Regions from separate parts of the Streptomyces sp. NPDC102270 genome, predicted to be linked through region 1. Evidence: predicted binding sites of a transcription regulator. Region 1 holds the regulator's gene; the other holds the start of a gene.
The links. Region 1 encodes HspR, which represses chaperone genes until heat shock. Its sites were predicted from a motif close to TTGAGNNNNNNNNNCTCAA; they were not measured.

Region 1 (10,519 bases):
GAGCGGTTCTTCCCGTACCAGGGGCCCGTCGAATGGGCCCAGGAAGGAGCGTGAGCATGACCAGCCGCCTCCGGATCAAGCACGTCACGCACGTGTCGTACGCCCAGCCCGTCGCCTCGTCCCACAACGAGGTCCGCATGACCCCGCTGACCCTGCCCTCCCAGACCACCCTGGACTCCCGGGTCACCGTCAGCCCGGCCACGCCCACCTGGTCGTACTGGGACTACTGGGGCACCCAGGTCACCGGCTTCGACCTGATGGACCCGCACGGCCATCTCACCATCACGGCCTCCAGCCTGGTCGAGACCCACCCGGCGGGCCCGCTCCCGGTACCGCCCGCCTGGGCCGAGCTCGCCCGACAGGCCGCGGACTCACGCCTGCTGGAGTTCCTCGATCCCACAGTCCGTACGACCGTCCCGGCCGCACTGGTCGACAAGGCACGGGAGCTCGCGGCCGGCCTCGACGTCCACGCGACGGCGGTCGCCGTGTCCGACCTCGTCGCCGACCGGGTCTCCTACCTGCCCGGCACCACGGGCGTGAACACCTCCGCCGCCGAGGCCTGGGAGCAGGGCGCCGGGGTCTGCCAGGACATCGCCCACGTCACCCTCGCGCTGCTGCGGGGCGTGGGCCTGCCGACGCGGTACGTCTCCGGCTATCTGCATCCCGAGCGGGACGCGGAGCTGCACCGGCCGGTCGCGGGGCAGAGCCACGCCTGGGTCGAGTACTGGGCGGGCGAGTGGTGCGGCTACGACCCCACCAACCGGGTCCGGGCCGACGAGTCCCACGTGGTGGTGGGCCGGGGCCGGGACTACGACGACGTGACCCCGCACAAGGGGATCTACCGGGGGGTGCCGGGGGCACCGCCGGAGGTGACGGTGGAGTTCACGCGGGTGGCGTGAACTCCGGGGAGGGGCGGGGAAGGGCCGGTTACTGCAGGCCCGCCGCCGCGCAGGCGCTCTTGTAGTCCGAGGTGCAGATGTCCTTGACGGTGTAGATGCCGTCCTTGACGACCGTGCTCTTGATGTTGTCCCTCGTCAGCGCGACGACCTGGACCAGCTGGGCCGGGATCTTCTTGTTCGTGGGGCTGTCGACGCTGTCCGAGGCGAGGGCGTCGAACTGGATGCCCTTGCCCTGGACCTTCGTCACGGCCATCTCGGCGGCGGCCTCGGCCTCGTCCGGGTACGGCTTGTAGACGCTCATGTACTGCTCGCCCGAGACGATCCGCTGGACCGCGGCCAGCTCCGCGTCCTGGCCCGTGATCGGCGGGAGCTTGCTCATGCCCGCGTTCTCCATCGCCTGGATGGCGGCGCCGGCCATGGCGTCGTTGGCGGAGTACACGGCCTTGATGTTGCCCTTGCCGATCGCGCTGATCGCCTCAGCCATGTCCTTCTGCGCGGTCTCGGGCTTCCAGCCGTCGACGTCGTACGTCTTGGAGATCGTCACCTTGCCGTTGAGCTCGGACATCGCGCCCGCCTTGAACTGCCCGGCGTTCGGGTCGGACGGCGAGCCGTTGATCATCACGATCTTGTCGGAGGTGTCGATGCCGGAGCCGATCGCCTCGATGAGGGAGCGGCCCTGCACCTCGCCGACGAGCTCGTTGTCGAAGGAGACGTACCCGTCGATCGGGCCCTCGGCGAGGCGGTCGTAGGCGATGACCGGAATGCCCGCGTCCTTGGCCTTCTGCACCATGCCCGCGATGGCGTGCGAGTCCACGGCGTCCAGCAGGATGACGTCGACCTTCTGGTCGATCATCTGCTGCATCTGCGCGGCCTGCTTCTTGGCGTTGGCCTCGCCGTTGGCGTAGACGGTCTTGCCCTGCTTGTTGGTGAGCTGGGCGACCTTGCGCTGGATGATCGGGTAGTCGAACTCCTCGTAGCGGGTGTTCGTCTTTTCCGGCATGAGCACACCCACGGTGATGTCGTTGCCCTTGGTCGGGCTCGCCTCGCTCCCGCTCGCGGCGCCGAGCGCGCCACAGGCGGCCAGCGAGAGGGTCATCGTGGACGCGGCCACGGCTATGGCGATACGACGCATGGGGCTGCTCACTTCTGGTGCTTTCCGGACGCGGGCGCGGCATTGCGGCCCATGTGACTGAAAAGCCAACGCGGGGCCGCCCATCGACGTCAAGCGGAATCACTTAACGAGTGCGCAACGCCACTCTCCGCCAATGGTGTGAAGACTTGGCGCGAACACTAGTACAACCAACTTCACACCTCGCGAGTCGTGATCACAGCAGCCGCACAACTGCTGTTCCCCGTACGACCAGAGGACCGAATGAAGTCAGCCAGACGGACGACCGCAGCCGCCGTCGTCCTCGCCACCGCCGGCACCCTCGTCTCCCTGACGGCGGCTCCCGCCTCGGCGGCCGTGTCGTGTGCCTCGCCCGTGTTCCAGCGGCAGTTCTACGCGAACACGAGCTTGTCCGGCGCCCCGAAGAAAACGGACTGCGACACCGTGATCGACCAGAGCTGGACCGGCGCCCCGGTCAGCGGCCTCCCGAAGGACAACTTCGGCGTCCGCTGGACCGTGACCCGCGACTTCGGCTCCGGCGGCCCGTTCGCCCTCAGCGCCACCGGCCTCGACGGGATGCGGGTGTACCTCGACGGCGTACGGAAGATCGACCTCTGGAAGAACGTCTCCACCACGGTCGCCGAGACTGCCAACGTCACCATCCCGTCCGGCAAACACACCCTCCGCGTCGACTACGCCAACTGGACCGGCGCCGCCAAGGTCAAGGTCACGTACGCGCCCCGGACCTCCGCCGACGTCGACAAGGTCAAACCGCTGGCCCCTACGGCCCCTTCGGTCTCGTACGACAAGGCCACCGGCACAGCCAAGCTCACCTGGGCGAAGAACAAGGAGATGGACCTCGCCGGCTACCGGATCTACCGGCGGCTCAAGGGGACCTCCTTCGGCACCAAGCCGCTCACGACGACCACCTCGACCTCGTACACGGACACCCCGCCGCCCACCGGCGCCACGTACTACTACGAGGTCCGCGCCTACGACAAGGCCGGCAACGAGTCGGGCGGTACCGCCGACCAGGCCGTGGTGACCGCCGACCGGACCGCACCCACGGCGGCCACCGGGGTGACCGCGCTGGGCACCACGGCGGGCAACTCCGTCACGTGGCAGGCGTCCTCGTCCAAGGACGTCGACCACTACGAGGTGTGGAGCGCGCCCGTGGGGCAGTCCGACCCCGACGGGCCCGAGCCGGTCCGGGGGACCTCCTGGACGGACGTGACGGCGGACGCCGGGACGGCGTACGCGTACAAGGTGCAGGCCGTCGACACGGCCGGGAACTTCGCGCCGGTCTCCGACCCGGCCACCGTCACCCGTCCCGTCGCCTCGGCGGTGCCCGCCCCGACCGGAGCCACTGGCACACCCGCCGACGCGTCCACCACGCTCGCGTGGACCGCGGCCGACGGCGCCACCGGCTACCGCGTCTACCGGCGCACCTACGTCAACGGCGCCTGGAGCCTGCTGGGCAGCGCTGCGGGGACGTCGTACGAGGACACCTCCGCCCCGCAGGGCAAGGCCTACTACTACGTGGCCGCCGCCGACGCCCAGGGCGCCGACTCGGTGCCCTCCACCGCGGTCACCGTCGACCGGCTCACCCCGGCCACCGCGACGGGCCCGGCCGCGCCGAAGCTGACCCTGGTCACGGAGGGAGTGCCGGCGCGCGCCCCCGTCCAGGTCACGGCGGCTCCCGGCACGGGTGACGAGGAACGCGTCCTGAAGGGGTACTCCTGGCAGATCTCGGGCGCCTGCGGCGACAGCGGCATCCGGTTCTCCACCACCGGCGCCCTCTCGTGGACGGCTCCCTGGAACGGCCCCTGCGTCGCCGAGGTGTACGCCGTGGACGCCTACGGCCGCCAGGGCACACAGAGCGCCTCGGTGGAGTTCTTCAGCGGGCGTTGACACACACCACAGCTGCTGACGGCACATGGAGAAGGGGCCCGGAGAGATCTCCGGGCCCCTTCTTCATGCTGTGCCTAGTCCCTGGCCTTCTTCGGCCGCCACACCACCAGCGCGCTGGTCTGCTGCACCTCCTGGTACGGCACCAGGTCACGGCGGTACGACGCGTGCACCGCCGCCTCACGCTGCTGCATGGCCGCCGCGGCCCCTTCGACGGCCGCCTGGAGCTCGGCCACCCGGGACTGCAGCGCCGCGACCTGGTTCTCCAGCTCAATGATGCGCTTGATGCCCGCCAGGTTGACGCCCTCGTCCTGCGACAACTGCTGCACCTGGCGCAGCAGTTCGATGTCCCGGGCCGAGTAGCGCCGGCCCCGGCCCGCGGTGCGGTCCGGAGACACCAGCCCCAGACGGTCGTACTGACGCAGCGTCTGCGGGTGCAGTCCGGACAGCTGGGCCGCCACCGAGATGACGTAGACCGGGGTCTCCTCGGTCAGTTCATACGGGTTGCGTCGACGACCGTCCATCTAGATCATGCTCCCTTCGCGGCCTGGAACAGCTCCGCCCGTGGATCCTCACCCACGGTCGCCTCGCGATACGCCTCCAGCGCGTCACGAGCCTTCCCCGACAGCTCGGCCGGGACACTCACCTCGACGGTGACCAGCAGATCGCCCCGGGTGCCGTCCTTGCGGACCGCGCCCTTGCCCCGCGCCCGCATGGTGCGGCCGTTGGGCGTGCCCGGGGGCAGTTTCAGGGTCACCGAGGGGCCGCCCAGCGTCGGCACCTTGACCTCGCCGCCGAGCGCCGCCTCCGAGAAGGTCACCGGGACCGTCACCGTGAGGTTGTCGCCCTTGCGGCCGAAGACGGGGTGCGTGTCGACGTGCACGGTGACGTACAAGTCGCCCGCGGGGCCGCCGCGTTCGCCCGGCGCCCCCTTTCCGCGCAGCCGGATCCGCTGGTTGTCGGACACTCCGGCCGGGATGCGGACCTGCATGGTGCGGGAGGACTTGGCCCGCCCGGAGCCCTTGCAGATCTCGCAGGGGTTCTCCGCGATCAGGCCGCGGCCCTTGCAGTCCGGGCAGGGGTCCGTGAGGGAGAACCCTCCGCCGGAGCCCCTCGCCACCTGGCCGGTGCCCACGCAGGTCGGGCACACGCGCGGGTTGCCGTTGGCGTCGCCGGTGCCCGAACAGGCCTTGCAGGGGGCCTGCGAGGACATCCTGAGCGGGACCGTCGCACCTTCGATCGCCTCGGTGAAGCTGAGGGTGACCTCGGTGTCGATGTCCTGGCCGCGCCGCGGCTGGACGCGCGTAGTTCCGGAGCTGCCCCGGTTGAACAGGCCTCCGAAGACGTCTCCGAGTCCGCCGCCGAAGCCGCCGGCTCCCTGGGCCCCGCCCTGGGCGCCGCCTCCGAAGAGGTCGCCCAGGTCGAAGTTGAAGGAGCCGCCCGCGCCGCCCGGCCCCGGACGGAAGCCGCCGTTGCCGAACAGGGCGCGGGCCTCGTCGTACTCCTTGCGCTTCTTGGGGTCACCGAGGACGTCGTTCGCCTCGGAGATCTCCTTGAAGCGCTCCTCGGCCTTGGTGTTGCCCTTGTTGGCGTCCGGGTGGAACTCGCGGGCGAGCTTGCGGTACGCCTTCTTGATCTCGGCCTCGGTGGCGTCCTTGGGGACGCCGAGGACCTTGTAGTAGTCCTTCTCGATGAAGTCCTTGGTGCTCATCCTCGACGTGCCCCCTTTCCGGTGTCCCGATCGTTCTCTTCGACCTCAGCCCTCCTCAGGGCCGTTGTCCTTGTCGTCGCCGGCCTCGGACCCGTCCTCGGCCTTGACCGTCTGCGCGCCCGGCTGCGGCTCGGCCACGGCCACCCGCGCGGGGCGGATGGTGCGCTCGCCGATGCGATACCCAGGCTGCAGAATCGCCACGCACGTCGTCTCGGTGACGTCGGGTGCGTAACTGTGCATCAGGGCCTCGTGGATCGTCGGGTCGAAGGGCTCGCCCTCCTTGCCGAACTGCTGCAGGCCCATCTTCGCCGCGACGGTCTCCAGCGATTCCCCGACGCCCTTGAAGCCGCCGAGGAGTTCACCGTGTTCGCGTGCGCGGCCGATGTCGTCGAGCACGGGCAGGAGTTCGGTCAGGAGGTTCGCGATGGCGATCTCCTTGACCGTGATCCGGTCCCGCTCCACGCGGCGGCGGTAGTTCTGGAACTCGGCCTGGAGCCGCTGGAGGTCCGCGGTGCGCTCGTCGAGCGCCTTGCGCGACTGGTCCAGCTGGGCCGTCAGGCCGGCGATCTGCGCTGTTGCGTCCCCGGCCGGGGCCGCCCCTTCTTCGGGGGCGGCCTTCGGCTCGGCGTCGTCGGGGGTGGCGCCGGAGGGGACGTCGGGCTTCTCGTCGAAGCCCGGGGTCTCCTCCGTCACGCGGCACCGTCCTTGCGCTCGTCGTCCACGATCTCGGCGTCCACGACGTCGTCGTCCGCCTTGGCCTCGGAGGCACCGGCGTCCTCGCCGCCGGCGGCCGCTCCGGCCTGGGCGTCGGCGTACATGGCCTGGCCGACCTTCTGGGAGACCGCGGCGACCTTCTCGGTCGCGGTGCGGATCTCCGCGGTGTCCTCGCCCTTGAGCGCGGCCTTCAGCTCCTCGACGGCGGACTCGACCTCGGTCTTGACCTCACCGGGGACCTTGTCCTCGTTGTCCTTGAGGAACTTCTCCGTCTGGTAGACGAGCTGCTCGCCCTGGTTGCGGGTCTCGGCGGCCTCGCGGCGGCGGTGGTCCTCCTCCGCGTACTGCTCGGCCTCCTGGCGCATCCGGTCGACCTCGTCCTTCGGCAGCGAGGAGCCGCCGGTGACGGTCATCTTCTGCTCCTTGCCCGTGCCCAGGTCCTTCGCGGTCACGTGCATGATGCCGTTGGCGTCGATGTCGAAGGCGACCTCGATCTGCGGGACACCGCGCGGGGCGGGCGGCAGACCGGTCAGCTCGAACATCCCGAGCTTCTTGTTGTACGCCGCGATCTCGCGCTCGCCCTGGTAGACCTGGATCTGCACGGACGGCTGGTTGTCCTCGGCCGTCGTGAAGATCTCGGACCGCTTGGTCGGGATCGTGGTGTTGCGCTCGATGAGCTTGGTCATGATGCCGCCCTTGGTCTCGATACCGAGGGACAGCGGGGTCACGTCGAGGAGCAGGACGTCCTTGACCTCACCCTTGAGCACACCGGCCTGCAGGGCGGCGCCGATGGCGACGACCTCGTCCGGGTTGACGCCCTTGTTGGCGTCCTTGCCGCCGGTGAGCTCCCTGACGAGCTCGGCGACGGCGGGCATGCGGGTGGAGCCACCGACGAGGACGACGTGGTCGATCTCGTTGATGGAGACGCCGGCGTCCTTCATGACGTTGAAGAACGGGGTCTTGCAGCGCTCCAGCAGATCCGCGGTCAGCTGCTGGAACTGAGCCCGGGTGAGCTTCTCGTCCAGGTGCAGCGGGCCCTCGGCGGAGGCGGTGATGTAGGGCAGGTTGATCGAGGTCTCCGTCGAGGAGGACAGCTCGATCTTCGCCTTCTCGGCGGCCTCACGCAGACGCTGCAGCGCCATCTTGTCCTTGGCGAGGTCCACGCCGTGACCGGACTTGAACTGCTGCACCAGGTAGTCGACGACGCGCTGGTCCCAGTCGTCACCACCGAGGTGGTTGTCACCGTTGGTGGCCTTCACCTCGACGACGCCGTCGCCGATCTCCAGCAGGGACACGTCGAAGGTGCCGCCACCGAGGTCGAAGACGAGGATCGTCTGGTCGTCCTTGTCGAGGCCGTACGCGAGCGCGGCCGCGGTGGGCTCGTTGACGATGCGCAGGACGTTCAGGCCCGCGATCTCGCCGGCCTCCTTGGTCGCCTGACGCTCGGAGTCGTTGAAGTACGCCGGGACGGTGATGACCGCGTCGGTCACCTTCTCGCCCAGGTAGGACTCGGCGTCCCGCTTCAGCTTCTGGAGGATGAAGGCGGAGATCTGCTGCGGGTTGAAGGGCTTCCCGTCCAGCTCCATCTTCCAGTCGGTGCCCATGTGACGCTTCACCGAACGGATGGTCCGGTCCACGTTGGTGACCGCCTGGCGCTTGGCCACCTCGCCGACCAGCACTTCGCCGTTCTTCGCGAAGGCGACGACGGACGGCGTGGTCCTGGCACCCTCGGCGTTGGTGATGACGGTGGGCTCGCCGCCTTCGAGAACGCTGACGACGGAGTTAGTCGTGCCCAGGTCGATGCCGACCGCACGTGCCATGGTTGATTCCTCCAGCTGACTTGAGTGGAACAGACTCAAGTGTGCACGACAGCCCCGGCTCGGTCAACAGACCTGAGTCGTAAAGACTCAACTCTTATCCGTTCCTTACACGCAACTGCCCTCTGACCTGCGTCGATACGGGACGAGGCGCACTGCTGGACTTCACACGAAGGAGTGCGAGTACGACGACCAGGGCGCCCCCGGCCACCCAGAGGGCGCTGGTCGCGGCGATCCACCCGAGGTGCACCAGGACCGCGACGAGTACCCCGCCGAAGGCCGCGACACCCAGCACGACGGACGCGCCCTGCGGAGTGAGCCCGAGCCGCCGCAGCCGGTGGGCGAGATGGTCGGGGGCGGCACGCAGCAGCGGCCGCCCGGACAGCAGCCGGGCCAGGACGACGAGCACGACGTCGGCGCTCACCACCGCCGTCAGCGCGAACAACACCCCCGCACCGGACCCGAGTTCCTGCCCTGCGCGGGTCGTCACGGCTGCGGACGCGAGCACGAACCCGGTGAACAGCGCCCCGCACGCGCCGAGTCCCGCGCGCGCGGGATGCCAGTTGTGCATCAGGAACCCGGTCAGCGCGGCGGCCAGCACGCTCAGCAGCACGGCGAGCCCGTCCATCACCTCGGCCGCCGCACAGACCCCCGCCCCGAAGGCGGTGACGACCCCGACGGTCCCGGCGAGCCCGTCGGCGTGGTCCAGCGCCTTGAACCCGAGGGCGACGAAGACGATCCAGCCGGCCGCGAGGAGGCCTGCGGCCACCCCCGTCTCCTCGTACGGCACGACACACACCGCCGCCACGGCCGTACCGCCCACGAGGAACCGTGCCTTGACCCGCCGTACGTCGGCGACGAGCCCGAGGAGGGCCACGCCGGCCCCCGCGACGAGCAGCCGTCCGACGTCGGGCCCGAGCGGGGTCACGCCCCGCCAGTCCCCGACGAACGCCACACCACAGGTGGCCGCCACCATCGCCACACCTCCGGACAGCGGCATCGGCCGTCGCCATCGCCGGTCGACGATCCCGAGGCGCAGGGCGGCCACCCGCAGCAGGGCGGTGAGCACGGCGGCGAGGAGCAGGGCGGAGGTGGCGGCAAGGATCCCGTAGAGCACGAGCCTAAATTAGCGCCGTATGTACCAATTCATCACGAATAACACGATCGGGTTTTAAGGTAACCCTCAGCGATTCAGATCACTGCGTGCCCGGCTACAGTGCGGCGGAGGATGGGGGTAGTCTCAGACGGACTGCATAAGTTACCGCTTAGTAATGACGAGAATCCGTCCTCACGGACCTCTCGTAGACCCCTCGCAGGCCCGAGGAGCCCCGAAATGCAACTCGCCGCGATCATCGTGTCGCTGGTCCTGACCGTGGTCGGCGTGGCACTGCTCGCACGCGCCATCGGCCAGTTCGTCCGGTACTTCAAGCTGGGCCAGCCGGTCCCCGCCGGAAGCAGGACCGACAACCCCTACGCACGCAGCGTGACGCTGGTGAAGGAGTTCCTCGGCCACACCCGGATGAACCGGTGGGGCATCGTGGGCTTCGCCCACTGGTTCGTGGCGGTCGGCTTCCTGACCCTGCCGCCGACCCTCGCGCAGGCGTTCGGCCAGCTCTTCAAGGCCGACTGGGTGCTGCCGGTCATCGGTGAGTTCCTGCCGTTCGAGATGTACATCGAGTTCATCGGTGTCATGACCGTGCTCGGCATCGCCGCGCTCATCGTGATCCGCCTGCTGAGCCTGCCCTCCCGCCCCGGCCGCAAGTCCCGCTTCGCGGGCTCCAAGGCGGGTCAGGCGTACTTCGTCGAGTACGTCATCCTCACCATCGGCCTCGCCATCTACGTGCTGCGCGGCCTGGAGGGCGCGCTGCACCACGTGGACGGCTACGAGGCCGGGTACTTCGCCTCGTACCCGCTGGTCCTGGCCTTCAAGGGCCTGAGCGTCTCCGCGCTGCAGAACCTCGTCTACCTCGTCGCGACGATCAAGATCGGCACGTCCTTCGTGTGGATGATCGTCGTCTCGCTCAACACCAACATGGGTGTGGCCTGGCACCGCTTCCTGGCCTTCCCGAACATCTGGTTCAAGCGCAACGCGACCGGTGGGACGGCCCTCGGCGGTCTCCAGCCGATGACGAGCGGCGGCAAGCCGATCGACTTCACCGACCCCGGTGACGACGACGTCTTCGGCGTCTCCCAGGTCGAGCAGTTCTCCTGGAAGGGCCTGCTGGACTTCTCCACCTGCACCGAGTGCGGCCGCTGCCAGTCGCAGTGCCCCGCGTGGAACACCGGCAAGCCGCTCTCCCCCAAGCTCCTGATCATGTCCCTGCGCGACCACGCGCACGCCAAGGCGCCGTATCTGCTGGCC
Region 2 (10,519 bases), on a different contig from region 1:
GTCCAAGCGGGACTCGGCGGCCGAGTCCAGCACCGCGTCGAGCAGCGGGATGACGGACTCGCCGCCCTCCAGGGAGAAACGCTTCTGGCCGACGTACTTGGTCTGCAGGAAGGTCTCGAAGGCCTCCGCGGCGTTCAGCCGGCGCAGGATGCGCAGCTGCTCCTCGCGCTCGGGCTTGGTGTGCGAGCGCTCGATGCGGTCCTGGATCCAGCGGCGCTGCTTCGGGTCCTGGATGTGCATGAACTCGACGCCGGTGGTGCGGCAGTACGAGTCGCGCAGCACGCCGAGGATGTCGCGCAGCTTCATCAGGGACTTGCCGGCGAAGCCGCCGACCGCGAACTCCCGCTCCAGGTCCCACAGGGTGAGGCCGTGCTCGGTGATGTCGAGGTCGGGGTGCTTGCGCTGGCGGTACTCCAGCGGGTCGGTGTCGGCCATGACGTGGCCGCGGACCCGGTAGGAGTGGATCAGCTCGAAGACGCGGGCGGCCTTGGTGACGTCGTCGTCGTGCGAGGCGTCGATGTCCTTGAGCCAGCGGACCGGCTCGTAGGGGATGCGCAGGGCCTCGAAGATCTCGTCGTAGAAGCCGTTCTCGCCGAGGAGGTAGTTCGCGACGATGCGCAGGAACTCGCCGGAGGCGGCGCCCTGGATGACCCGGTGGTCGTAGGTCGACGTGAGCGTCATGACCTTCGAGATGCCGAGCTTGTTCAGGGTGTCCTGGGAGGTGCCCTGGAACTCCGCCGGGTAGTCCATGGAGCCGACGCCCATGATGACCGACTGGCCTGGCATCAGACGCGGCACGGAGTGGACCGTGCCGAGGCCGCCGGGGTTGGTCAGGGAGACCGTGACACCGGTGAAGTCGTCCATCGTCAGCTTGCCGTCACGGGCGCGGCGGACGATGTCCTCGTAGGCCTGCCAGAACTCGAAGAAGTTCAGCGTCTCGGCCTTCTTGATGCCCGCGACGACCAGCTGGCGGTCGCCGTTGGGCTTCACCAGGTCGATGGCGAGGCCGAAGTTGACGTGCGGCGGCTTGACGAGGGTGGGCTTCCCGTCCTTCTCCGCGTAGTGCCAGTTCATCGACGGCATGGCCTTGATGGCCTGCACCATCGCGTACCCGATCAGGTGCGTGAAGGAGATCTTCCCGCCCCGGGCGCGCTTGAGGTGGTTGTTGATGACGATGCGGTTGTCGAAGAGCAGCTTCACCGGGACCGCGCGCACGGACGTGGCCGTGGGCAGCTCCAGGGAGGCGTTCATGTTCTTCGCGACCGCGGCGGCGGGGCCGCGCAGCGTCACCAGCTCCGGGCCCTCGGCGGAGGCGGCCTCGGCGGCCGGCTTCGCGGCGGGCTTCGCAGCCGCCGGCTTGGCGGCCGGAGCGGCCTGCGCCGGAGCGGCGGCCGGTGCTGCGGCCTTGGCCGGGGCCGGAGCCGCGGCGGCCGGCTTGGCGGCCGGAGCAGCGGCCTGAGCCGGCGCGGCAGCCTGGGCCGGGGCGCTGGGAGCCGGGGCGGCCTGCGCCGGAGCGGTGGTGGTCTCCGCGGCCCCCGCGGCCGCGGTACCCGCCGCAGCCGGGGCGGCACCCCCCGACTTGTAGTCGGCGAAGAAGTCCCACCAGGCACGGTCTACGGAATTCGGGTCCTGGAGGTACTGCTGATAGATCTCGTCGACGAGCCACTCGTTCGGCCCGAACGCGGCAGCGGGGTTCTTGCCCGCTTGGTCTGCGTCGGTCGAGATGCTCGAGTTACTGGGGGACTGTGGCGACACGGCGGCAACCGCCCTCTTCCGCTTCTCACAAGGTGATGGACAGCGGGAATAAAGGCTACGCCCCCAAGACCGCGAAGGTCAGGCCGGGCCCGTCCATCGTCGTGTAAGTCACATCGAACAGCGTGTTTCGCGGGTGGAAATGGCGGGAAACAAGCGTGGTTCCGGTGCGTGCGTCCGCCCGAGGGAAGCGCCGAGCGGGGCTCTGCGCGACTGCGGCGCGGCCCTCTGCCTGATCACACGTGTCCGTCAGCGCGGAACAGAGATGGATCTTGCGGCTCCGCTTCGAACTTTACGTCAACTTGGCAGAGATGGAAGTCCCGGAAGGGTGACAAGGATCCGGCAGCCCCGCTCGGATTCGGCCACTCCGATCCGGCCGCCGTGCAGATCCACTGCCCAGCGGGCGATCGCGAGCCCGAGTCCGGTGCCGCCGTCGCTGCCCGGACCGTGCGGCCGCATGACCTGACCGCGGTTGAACCGCTCGAAGACGCGGTGCCACTCCGAGCGCGGAATGCCGGGGCCCTCGTCGAGGATCTCCAGTTCGAGCGACTCGGGCAGGGCCCCGCGCCGCGCCTTGACCGTCACCCGTCCGTGTGCCGGGCTGTGCTTGACCGCGTTGTCGATCAGGTTGGCGACGACCTGGTGGATGCGCTCCGGGTCAGCGTGCGCGGTCAGCTCGGGCGGCGAGACGTCGAGGTGCAGATGGACGTCGTTGCGCGTGTGGCTGCCGGATCCGGAGGCGATGCCCGCGCGTGCCGTGGCGACCATGTTGGCCTCCTTCAGCACGCCCGAGAGATACGGCCACACCTCGAACCGGCGCTTCTTCAGCGGTACGACGCCGCTGTCGAGGCGGGACAGGTCCAGCAGCGTCTCCACCAGCCGGCCCAGCCGCTCGGTCTGCTTGAGGGCCGTGCGCATGGTCTCGGGATCGGCCTGGGTGAACCCGTCGACGATGTTCTCCAGCACGGCGCGCAGGCCCGCGATGGGCGTGCGCAGCTCGTGGGAGACATTTGCCACAAGTTCCTTGCGCTGGCGTTCCTGGGCCTCCAGGTCGTCCGCCATGCGGTTGATCGTCTGGGCCAGGTCGCCCAGTTCGTCCCGGCGGTTCTCGCGGACCCGGCGGGTGTAGTCGCCGTGCGAGATGGACCGGGCGACCGCGTTCATGTCGTCCAGGGGCGCGGTGAGCGAATGCGCCACGAACTGCGTAATCAGGAGTGTGGCGATCATCGAGAAGACCGTGATGAAGCGCAGCTCGGTGGCTGTGCGCATCGCGATCATCATCAGCCCGGTGGTGATGAGGACCGCGATGACGACCAGCGCACCCAGCTTGGTCTTGATCGAGAAGGGGCTCACTCCGCCCCAGGGTTCCCTGGGGTTTCTCCGGCCGGCCGGACCCTCGCTCATGGCGTCGGCGTCTCCAGGGCGTAGCCCACGCCGTGCACCGTGCGGATCCGCTCGGCGCCGATCTTCCGGCGCAGGGCCTTGATGTGGCTGTCGACGGTCCGGGTGCCGGAGGCGTCCGCCCAGTCCCACACCTCGGCGAGCAGCTGCTCACGGGAGAGCACCGCGCGCGGGGTGTTGGCCAGGCACACCAGGAGGTCGAACTCGGTGGGCGTCAGGTGGACGTCCTCCGAGCGCACCCGCACGCGGCGCTGCGCGTGGTCGATCTCCAGCTCGCCGAGCCGGAGGATGCCGGAGCGCGGCGTGGTGGCGGCCAGCGCGGCCCGCTCGACGCGCCGCAGCAGGACGTGGACGCGCGCGGCCAGCTCCCGCATCGAGAACGGCTTGGTCATGTAGTCGTCGGCGCCGACGCCGAGACCGACCAGCATGTCGGTCTCGTCGTCACGGGCCGTCAGCATGAGCACCGGGACCGGACGGGCGGCCTGCACGCGGCGGCAGACCTCCAGACCGTCGAAGCCCGGCAGCATGATGTCGAGGATCAGCAGGTCCGGCTGCCAGGCCTCGGCCGTGTCGACCGCTGACGGACCGTCCACCGCCGTTTGCACGAGGAATCCCTCGGCGCGCAGGCGGGTCGCGATGGCGTCGACGATCGTCGGATCGTCCTCGACGACCAGGACCCGGCGCTGGGCGCCGGGAGTGGCCGTCGAACCGTTGTGGGAGGTGTGTGTCTGCTCCATCGCCCGCCCCTGGGGAGTGCTTTCCGGAACCATGTGGGGTGATTCCTTGTCTGCGCATGACTGCGATTGACGCTTGAATGATCGGCGTAGGGAAGCAGAGTACGGGGAGCCGTCACCCCTTTGCTATCCAGGTCGGACGGCGAGATGGACGGCGTCGGGTACGCCCCGGGCAACGGGGATCTCCTCGGTACGTACCTGTTGGAACCCGGCATTTGCCAGTGATTGCTCAAATTCCGGAGAGGGTTTCGCCGACCACACGGCCAGTACGCCGCCCGGCTTCAACACCCTTGCGCAGCTTGTGAGTCCGGTACGCGCGTAGAGTCCGCCGTTGCTCTCCGTGACCGTCCAGTCGGGTCCGTTGTCGATGTCGAGGCACAGCACGTCAAAAGTGGCGCATGTCTCATTGACGAATTCGACCAGATCCGTTTTCAGAATGTTCGTCCGGGGATCGGCGAGCGCCTTCGCCGTGAGTGCCGAGAGCGGGCCCGCGCGGTGCCAGTCGATGATCGCGGGTTCCCGCTCGACGACCGTGATCCGGCCCCACCGGGGGTTCGCGACCGCGTGTGCGAGCGAGAAGCCGACGCCGAGGCCGCCGATGAGGACGTGCGGATCCGGACGGTCGTCGAGCGCGGCGAGCGCCGCGTCAACGAGCATCCGCTCCGAGCGTCCGTCGGAGGTGTCCATCAGGAAGCAGCCGTTGGCGATGATCTGGAGCAGCTCGCCGTGCCGCCGCAGGACGACCTCTCCGTACGGGCCCTCGCGACGGTCCAGGACTTCGGGAATGTCGTACGAGGTGGGCATCGGCCCATCTTGGCAGGTACGGCGACCGGGCCGGGGCTCCTTGAGAAGTCCCTGTGAATCGGGGCCGGGGTGGCGTCGGTCACAGACAGCGGGTGGGTGGGGCGCGAAGGGTGGGGTGGGACGGAAGGAGCAGCTCACCTTGGAACGGACCGTGCCCCCAGCCCCTTCCGACCCGCCCGCACCGGAAGCTCCTGCCCCGGACGCGCGCTTCCCGGAAGTGGCCGCGCTCCTCGACGGGGTGCCCCGGCAGCGGGAACGGGCCGAGCGGTGTGCCGCCGGGACACCCGCGACACCCCCGGCAACGGCCGCCGCGGACAACCGATTTCGCGTCCTCCGGCTCCAGCGGCTGCTCCCCACTCCCACCGGGACACCGTTCACCTTCGCCTACGGCGCCGTCCTGGCCGTCGTCTCCCTGGCCGCCGCGCAGCTGGACCCCGCCCTCGTGCACACCCTGCACCAGGGCTCCAGCACCGATGTCGCGCACCTCGTGCGGATGCCCGTCCTGGTGCTGGTGGCCAGCGCGCTGTGGATCGCGGGCGGGATCCTGTCGCCGTACGCCCTCGCCCTGCTGTTCGTCCTCACCGCGCTGGAGCGGCGGATCGGCGGGGTGCGCACGGCGGGTGTCTTCCTGCTCGGGCATGTCGGGGCGACCCTCGCCACGGAGGCCCCGACAGGCCTCGCGGTCCTGGCCGGACATCTGCCCGCCAGTTCGCTGCACCGCCTCGACTACGGCGTCAGCTTCGGCGTGGCCGCGAGTCTCGGCGCGCTGGCCGGACTGCTCCGGCCGTGGCTGCGCTGGCCGTTGCTCGCCCTCTTCGGCTGGCTGCTGGTGACCGACCTGATCGCGTTCACCGACCCGATGACCGACTGGGGTCACCCGATCGCCCTGGCGATCGGTGTCGCGACCTGGCCGCTGCTGCGGCGCCGCGGCGGAGTCAGCGGGCCGGCGGGGTCCAGACGTACGGCGTAGTCGTGGTGACTGCGTGGAAGCCCAACCGGCGCAGGATGGGCGCGCTGTCGTCCGACGCGTCCACGTGCAGACAGGTGACCCCGCGGGAGACGGCGAGAGCGGCGCGTACGGCGACCAGGGCGCGGTAGATGCCCCTGCCCCGCCACTCGGCGAGCGTGGAACCGCCCCACAGGCTCGCGAACTCGGTGCCCGCGCGGAACACCAGCCAGGCGGCGCACACCACTTCGCCGTCCGCCTCGGCGACGTACACCGCGGTGTCGTCCGGCGCGGTGGCGACCCGGCCGATCAGGTCGTCGGCGAGCCAGCTCCAGTCCGCTCCCCACACCGCCGACTCCAACGCGGCGATCCGGCGCATGTCGGCGTCCGCCGTCACGCGGCGCACTGTGACGCCTTCCGGGGGCACGGGCTGTCGTACGGCCAGCTCGGCGGCCCGGCCGACCAGGACCGTCTCCCGCTCCTCGGGCACGAAACCGGCCGCGCGGAGTCGTTCGGTGAGGTCGGCCGGGGTGTCGTGGGAGCGGGTCTTCCACTCGACGGCCTCGCCGCGCGCCGCGAAGAAGTCCCGTTGCCGCGCGATGAGTTCGTCGAGCGCGTCGCCCTCCACGCCGAGGTCGCGCGGCCCGCTCACGAACCCGCGGAACTGACCGACGATCCGCAGCAGCGGCCCGTCCTGCTCGTACGTCACCCCCGCGGGCGGGGTCGGGGGAGCACCGCGCATCTGGTCGTCGTAGGCGGAGAGGAGCGGGTGTGTGTTCGCCGTGATGATGGTCTGCCTCTCGGTCGTGTCGGTCGCCCCACGCGCGCGTGCCCCGTGGCCGCCGGGAAGAGGGAGGGCCGGCCCGGTGTTGTCCGCCGTGCGGCCGGTGGGAACCACCGGAGCATGACAGAGACCGTCCTCTGCCGTCTCCGGATTTCCCGCGGGCGGTGACGGGCCGTCACCCGGCGTCCGGTCCCACGAACTTCGCACTGGTGAGCGGAGCTTCCACATGCCAGCCCAGAGCCTCGTACAGGCCCCGGCCCGCGGGCGTCCCCGCCAGCACGCCGGTCTCCGCCCCCGTGGCCGCCGCCACGGCCTGGAGCGTGCGCATGACGACGCTGCCCAGTCCCCGGCGACGGTGGGCGGCCGCGGTCTCGATCTGGTCGAAGACGGCACTGGCGCCGGTCGGGGCGACCTGGCCGCGCGCCGCGAGGGAACCGTCGGGCGCGGCGACGAGCATGCGCGTGACGCCGCCGACGGTCCAGGTGCGTAGCCGGTATCCGGCGGGGGCGGCGGGCCGTTCGGCCGGCGTAGCTGTGGTCGTGGTCAGGGGGACCGTCATGAGGAAGCCGGGTTCGGGATCCACCCACCAGCCCTCGCCGAGCCAGCCCCCGACCACCTCCGGGTCCTGGAACACCTTGAGCCACACCCCGGCCCCCGTCACCCCGTCCGCCACCTGGCGTACGGCCTTCTCGTCCACGTCGTCGCCCAGCGCGTCGAAGACGTGCCGCGACACATGCGCGAGCTGTCCCACGTCGATGGTGAAACCCCACGGCTCGCGCTCCGCAGCCGCCGCCCCTCGGGACGCGACCCAGCCGGTCACCCACGCCCGTACGACTCCGTCCATGACATCCATGACATCCCCCTGTAATGGCCGCATGCGGCATGTGGCTATTACATGCTCGGTATCGGACGACCATAGGGCCCGAACCGCCGATTCCGGCAGTCGTGATCGCCGACAGCGAACAGGCGAACGGGTGGGGAACATTCGAAGGCTCCGACGCATTGAGTCGGCATAGCTCAACTTGACTGCCTAAGGGGAGATCATGGCTTCGACGTCCACACCGCTCACCCTGCCCGTGCTGCCGCTCGACGACGAGGTCGTGCTGCCCGGAATGGTGGTTCCGCTGGACCTGAACGACACCGACGTACGCGCCGCGGTGGAGGCCGCCCAGGCCGCCGCCCGCTCGGAACCCGGAAAGCCGAAGGTCCTTCTGGTGCCACGCATCGACGGCGAATACGCCGGCACCGGTGTGCTCGGCACCATCGAGCAGGTCGGCCGGCTGGCCGACGGCGACCCTGGCGCCCTCATCCGCGGCCGGAGCAGGGTGAAGATCGGTGCGGGGACCACCGGCCCGGGCGCCGCCCTGTGGGTCGAGGGGACCACGGTCGACCAGACCGTCCCCGAACCGCTGCCCGGTCACGTCACCGAACTGGTCAAGGAGTACAAGGCCCTCGCCACCGCCTGGCTGCGCAAGCGCGGCGCCTGGCAGGTCGTGGACCGGGTGCAGGCCATCGACGACGTGTCCACCCTCGCCGACAACTCCGGCTACTCGCCCTTCCTGACCACCGAGCAGAAGGTCGAGCTGCTGGAGACCGCCGACCCGGTCGCCCGCCTCAAGCTCGCCACCCAGCAGCTGCGCGACCACCTCGCCGAGCAGGACGTCGCCGAGACCATCGCGAAGGACGTCCAGGAGGGCGTCGACAAGCAGCAGCGGGAGTTCCTGCTCCGCCGTCAGCTGGAAGCCGTACGCAAGGAACTGCGCGAGCTCAACGGCGAGCAGGAGGGCGAGGAGTCCGACGACTACCGCGCCCGCGTGGAGGCCGCCGACCTGCCCGAGAAGGTGCGGGAGGCCGCCCTCAAGGAGGTCGACAAGCTGGAGCGGTCCAGCGACCAGTCCCCGGAGGGCTCCTGGATCCGCACCTGGCTGGACACCGTCCTCGAACTGCCGTGGAACGAACGGACCGAGGACGCGTACGACATCCAGGGCGCCAAGGAGATCCTCGACGCCGAGCACGCGGGCCTGGAGGACGTGAAGGAGCGGATCACCGAGTACCTGGCGGTGCGCAAGCGCCGCAACGACCGGGGCCTCGGGGTCGTCGGCGGCCGGCGCGGCGGTGCCGTGCTCGCCCTCGTGGGCCCGCCCGGCGTCGGCAAGACCTCGCTCGGCGAGTCCGTCGCGCACGCCATGGGCCGCAAGTTCGTCCGCGTCGCCCTCGGCGGCGTCCGGGACGAGGCGGAGATCCGCGGCCACCGGCGCACGTACGTCGGCGCGCTGCCCGGCCGGATCGTGCGGGCCATCAAGGAGGCGGGGTCGATGAACCCGGTCGTCCTGCTCGACGAGATCGACAAGGTGGGCTCCGACTTCCGCGGCGACCCCGCGGCCGCCCTCCTGGAGGTCCTGGACCCGGCGCAGAACCACACCTTCCGCGACCACTACCTGGAGGTCGAGCTCGACCTGTCGGACGTCGTCTTCCTCGCCACGGCCAACGTGCTGGAGGCGATCCCGGAGGCGCTGCTCGACCGGATGGAGCTGGTCCGGCTCGACGGGTACACCGAGGACGAGAAGATCGTCATCGCCCGTGACCACCTGCTCCCGCGCCAGCTGGAGCGGGCGGGGCTCGCCAAGGACGAGGTCGTCATCGACGAGAGCGCGCTGCGCAAGCTCGCCGGCGAGTACACGCGTGAGGCGGGCGTCCGCACCCTGGAGCGGTCGATCGCGAGGCTGCTGCGCAAGGTGGCGGCTCAGCACGAGCTGGGCGAGCGGGAGCTGCCGTTCACCGTCACGGACGAGGAGCTGCGCGGTCTGATCGGCCGGCCGCACCACGTGCCCGAGTCGGCCCAGGACCCGGCGGAGCGCCGGACCGCGGTCCCCGGTGTCGCCACCGGACTCGCGGTCACCGGAGCGGGCGGCGACGTGCTGTTCGTCGAGGCGTCGCTGGCCGACCCGGAGACGGGCGCGGCGGGTCTGACGCTGACCGGCCAGCTGGGTGACGTGATGAAGGAGAGCGCGCAGATCGCGCTGAGCTTCCTGCGCTCGCACGGCGCTGAGCTCGAACTGCCGGTCGGCGACCTGAAGGACCGGGGCGTGCACATCCACTTCCCGGCGGGCGCGGTCCCGAAGGACGGCCCGAGCGCGGGCGTCACCATGACGACGGCGCTGGCCTCGCTGCTCTCCGGCCGCCTCGTCCGCACGGACGTGGCCATGACGGGCGAGGTCTCGCTGACCGGCCGGGTCCTCCCGATCGGCGGCGTGAAGCAGAAGCTGCTCGCCGCGCACCGCGCCGGGGTGAGCACCGTCATCATCCCCAAGCGCAACGAGGCCGACCTGGACGACGTCCCGGCGGAGGTGCTGGACAAGCTCGACGTCCACGCCGTCACCGACGTCCGCCAGGTCCTGGAGCTGGCGTTGTCCCCGGCCAAGAACGGGGCCGCGCCGGAGGTCCCGGTGGCGGCGTGACGCCGTAGCCCGTGAGCGGGTTGCGGCTGCCGACACCGGTTGAGGTGGAGGCCCGGGTTCTCGTGAGGGAGGCCCGGGCCTTCGCCGTACCCGGGGCGGGTCAGCCGTTGGCCAGCGCCTGTACGCGGGCCGGGGCGCCGTTGAAGCGGTCGTGATCGCCGACCGTGGGGCCGGTGGAGGTGTACTGCCACATGGTGTACGTGCTCCAGCCGGCCGGGAGGGTGCCGGCGGTCGAGGCGTAGTGGGCGATCCAGAGCGGGTTGGCGGAGAAGCCGGCGTAGTTGCCGGTGCACTGGTTCCACCAGCTGGTGGCCGTGTAGATGACCGCCTGCCGGCCGGTGCGCGCCTTGTACTGGTTCAGGAAGTCGCGGATCCAGGTGACCATCGCGCTCGGCGACTTGTCGAAGCAGGCGTCGCCGTACGGGTTCCACTCGATGTCGAGCACCCCGGGCAGGGTCCTGCCGTCGTCGGACCAGTCGCCGCCGTGGTCGACGAAGTAGTCGGCCTGTGTCGCGCCGCTCGTGGTGTCCGGGGTGGCGAAGTGGTAGGCCCCGCGGATCATCCCGACGCCGTGGGCGCCGGTGTACTGCTGGGAGAAGTGGGGGTTCGTGTAGTACGTCCCCTCGCTCGCCTTGTTGTA

Region 2: the regulator HspR is predicted to act here: its motif matches at 7,424-7,442, upstream of lon (endopeptidase La).

Annotation. Positions count from the first base shown of each region.
Region 1 is NZ_JBIWLX010000005.1:33,083-43,601, forward strand. Features, by position in the region: gene ACIRP7_RS10400 (alpha-E domain-containing protein) at 1-54, shown strand, start outside; gene ACIRP7_RS10405 (transglutaminase N-terminal domain-containing protein) at 57-899, shown strand; gene ACIRP7_RS10410 (sugar ABC transporter substrate-binding protein) at 928-2,031, opposite strand; gene ACIRP7_RS10415 (fibronectin type III domain-containing protein) at 2,272-3,918, shown strand; gene ACIRP7_RS10420 (heat shock protein transcriptional repressor HspR) at 3,993-4,439, opposite strand; gene dnaJ (molecular chaperone DnaJ) at 4,445-5,626, opposite strand; gene grpE (nucleotide exchange factor GrpE) at 5,672-6,319, opposite strand; gene dnaK (molecular chaperone DnaK) at 6,316-8,160, opposite strand; gene ACIRP7_RS10440 (MraY family glycosyltransferase) at 8,255-9,274, opposite strand; gene ACIRP7_RS10445 ((Fe-S)-binding protein) at 9,491-10,519, shown strand, end outside.
Region 2 is NZ_JBIWLX010000008.1:340,816-351,334, forward strand. Features, by position in the region: gene ACIRP7_RS18965 (multifunctional oxoglutarate decarboxylase/oxoglutarate dehydrogenase thiamine pyrophosphate-binding subunit/dihydrolipoyllysine-residue succinyltransferase subunit) at 1-1,755, opposite strand, end outside; gene ACIRP7_RS18970 (ATP-binding protein) at 2,050-3,156, opposite strand; gene ACIRP7_RS18975 (response regulator transcription factor) at 3,153-3,890, opposite strand; gene ACIRP7_RS18980 (spermidine synthase) at 4,014-4,691, opposite strand; gene ACIRP7_RS18985 (rhomboid-like protein) at 4,831-5,661, shown strand; gene ACIRP7_RS18990 (GNAT family N-acetyltransferase) at 5,627-6,379, opposite strand; gene ACIRP7_RS18995 (GNAT family N-acetyltransferase) at 6,597-7,265, opposite strand; gene lon (endopeptidase La) at 7,465-9,879, shown strand; gene ACIRP7_RS19005 (lysozyme) at 9,980-10,519, opposite strand, start outside.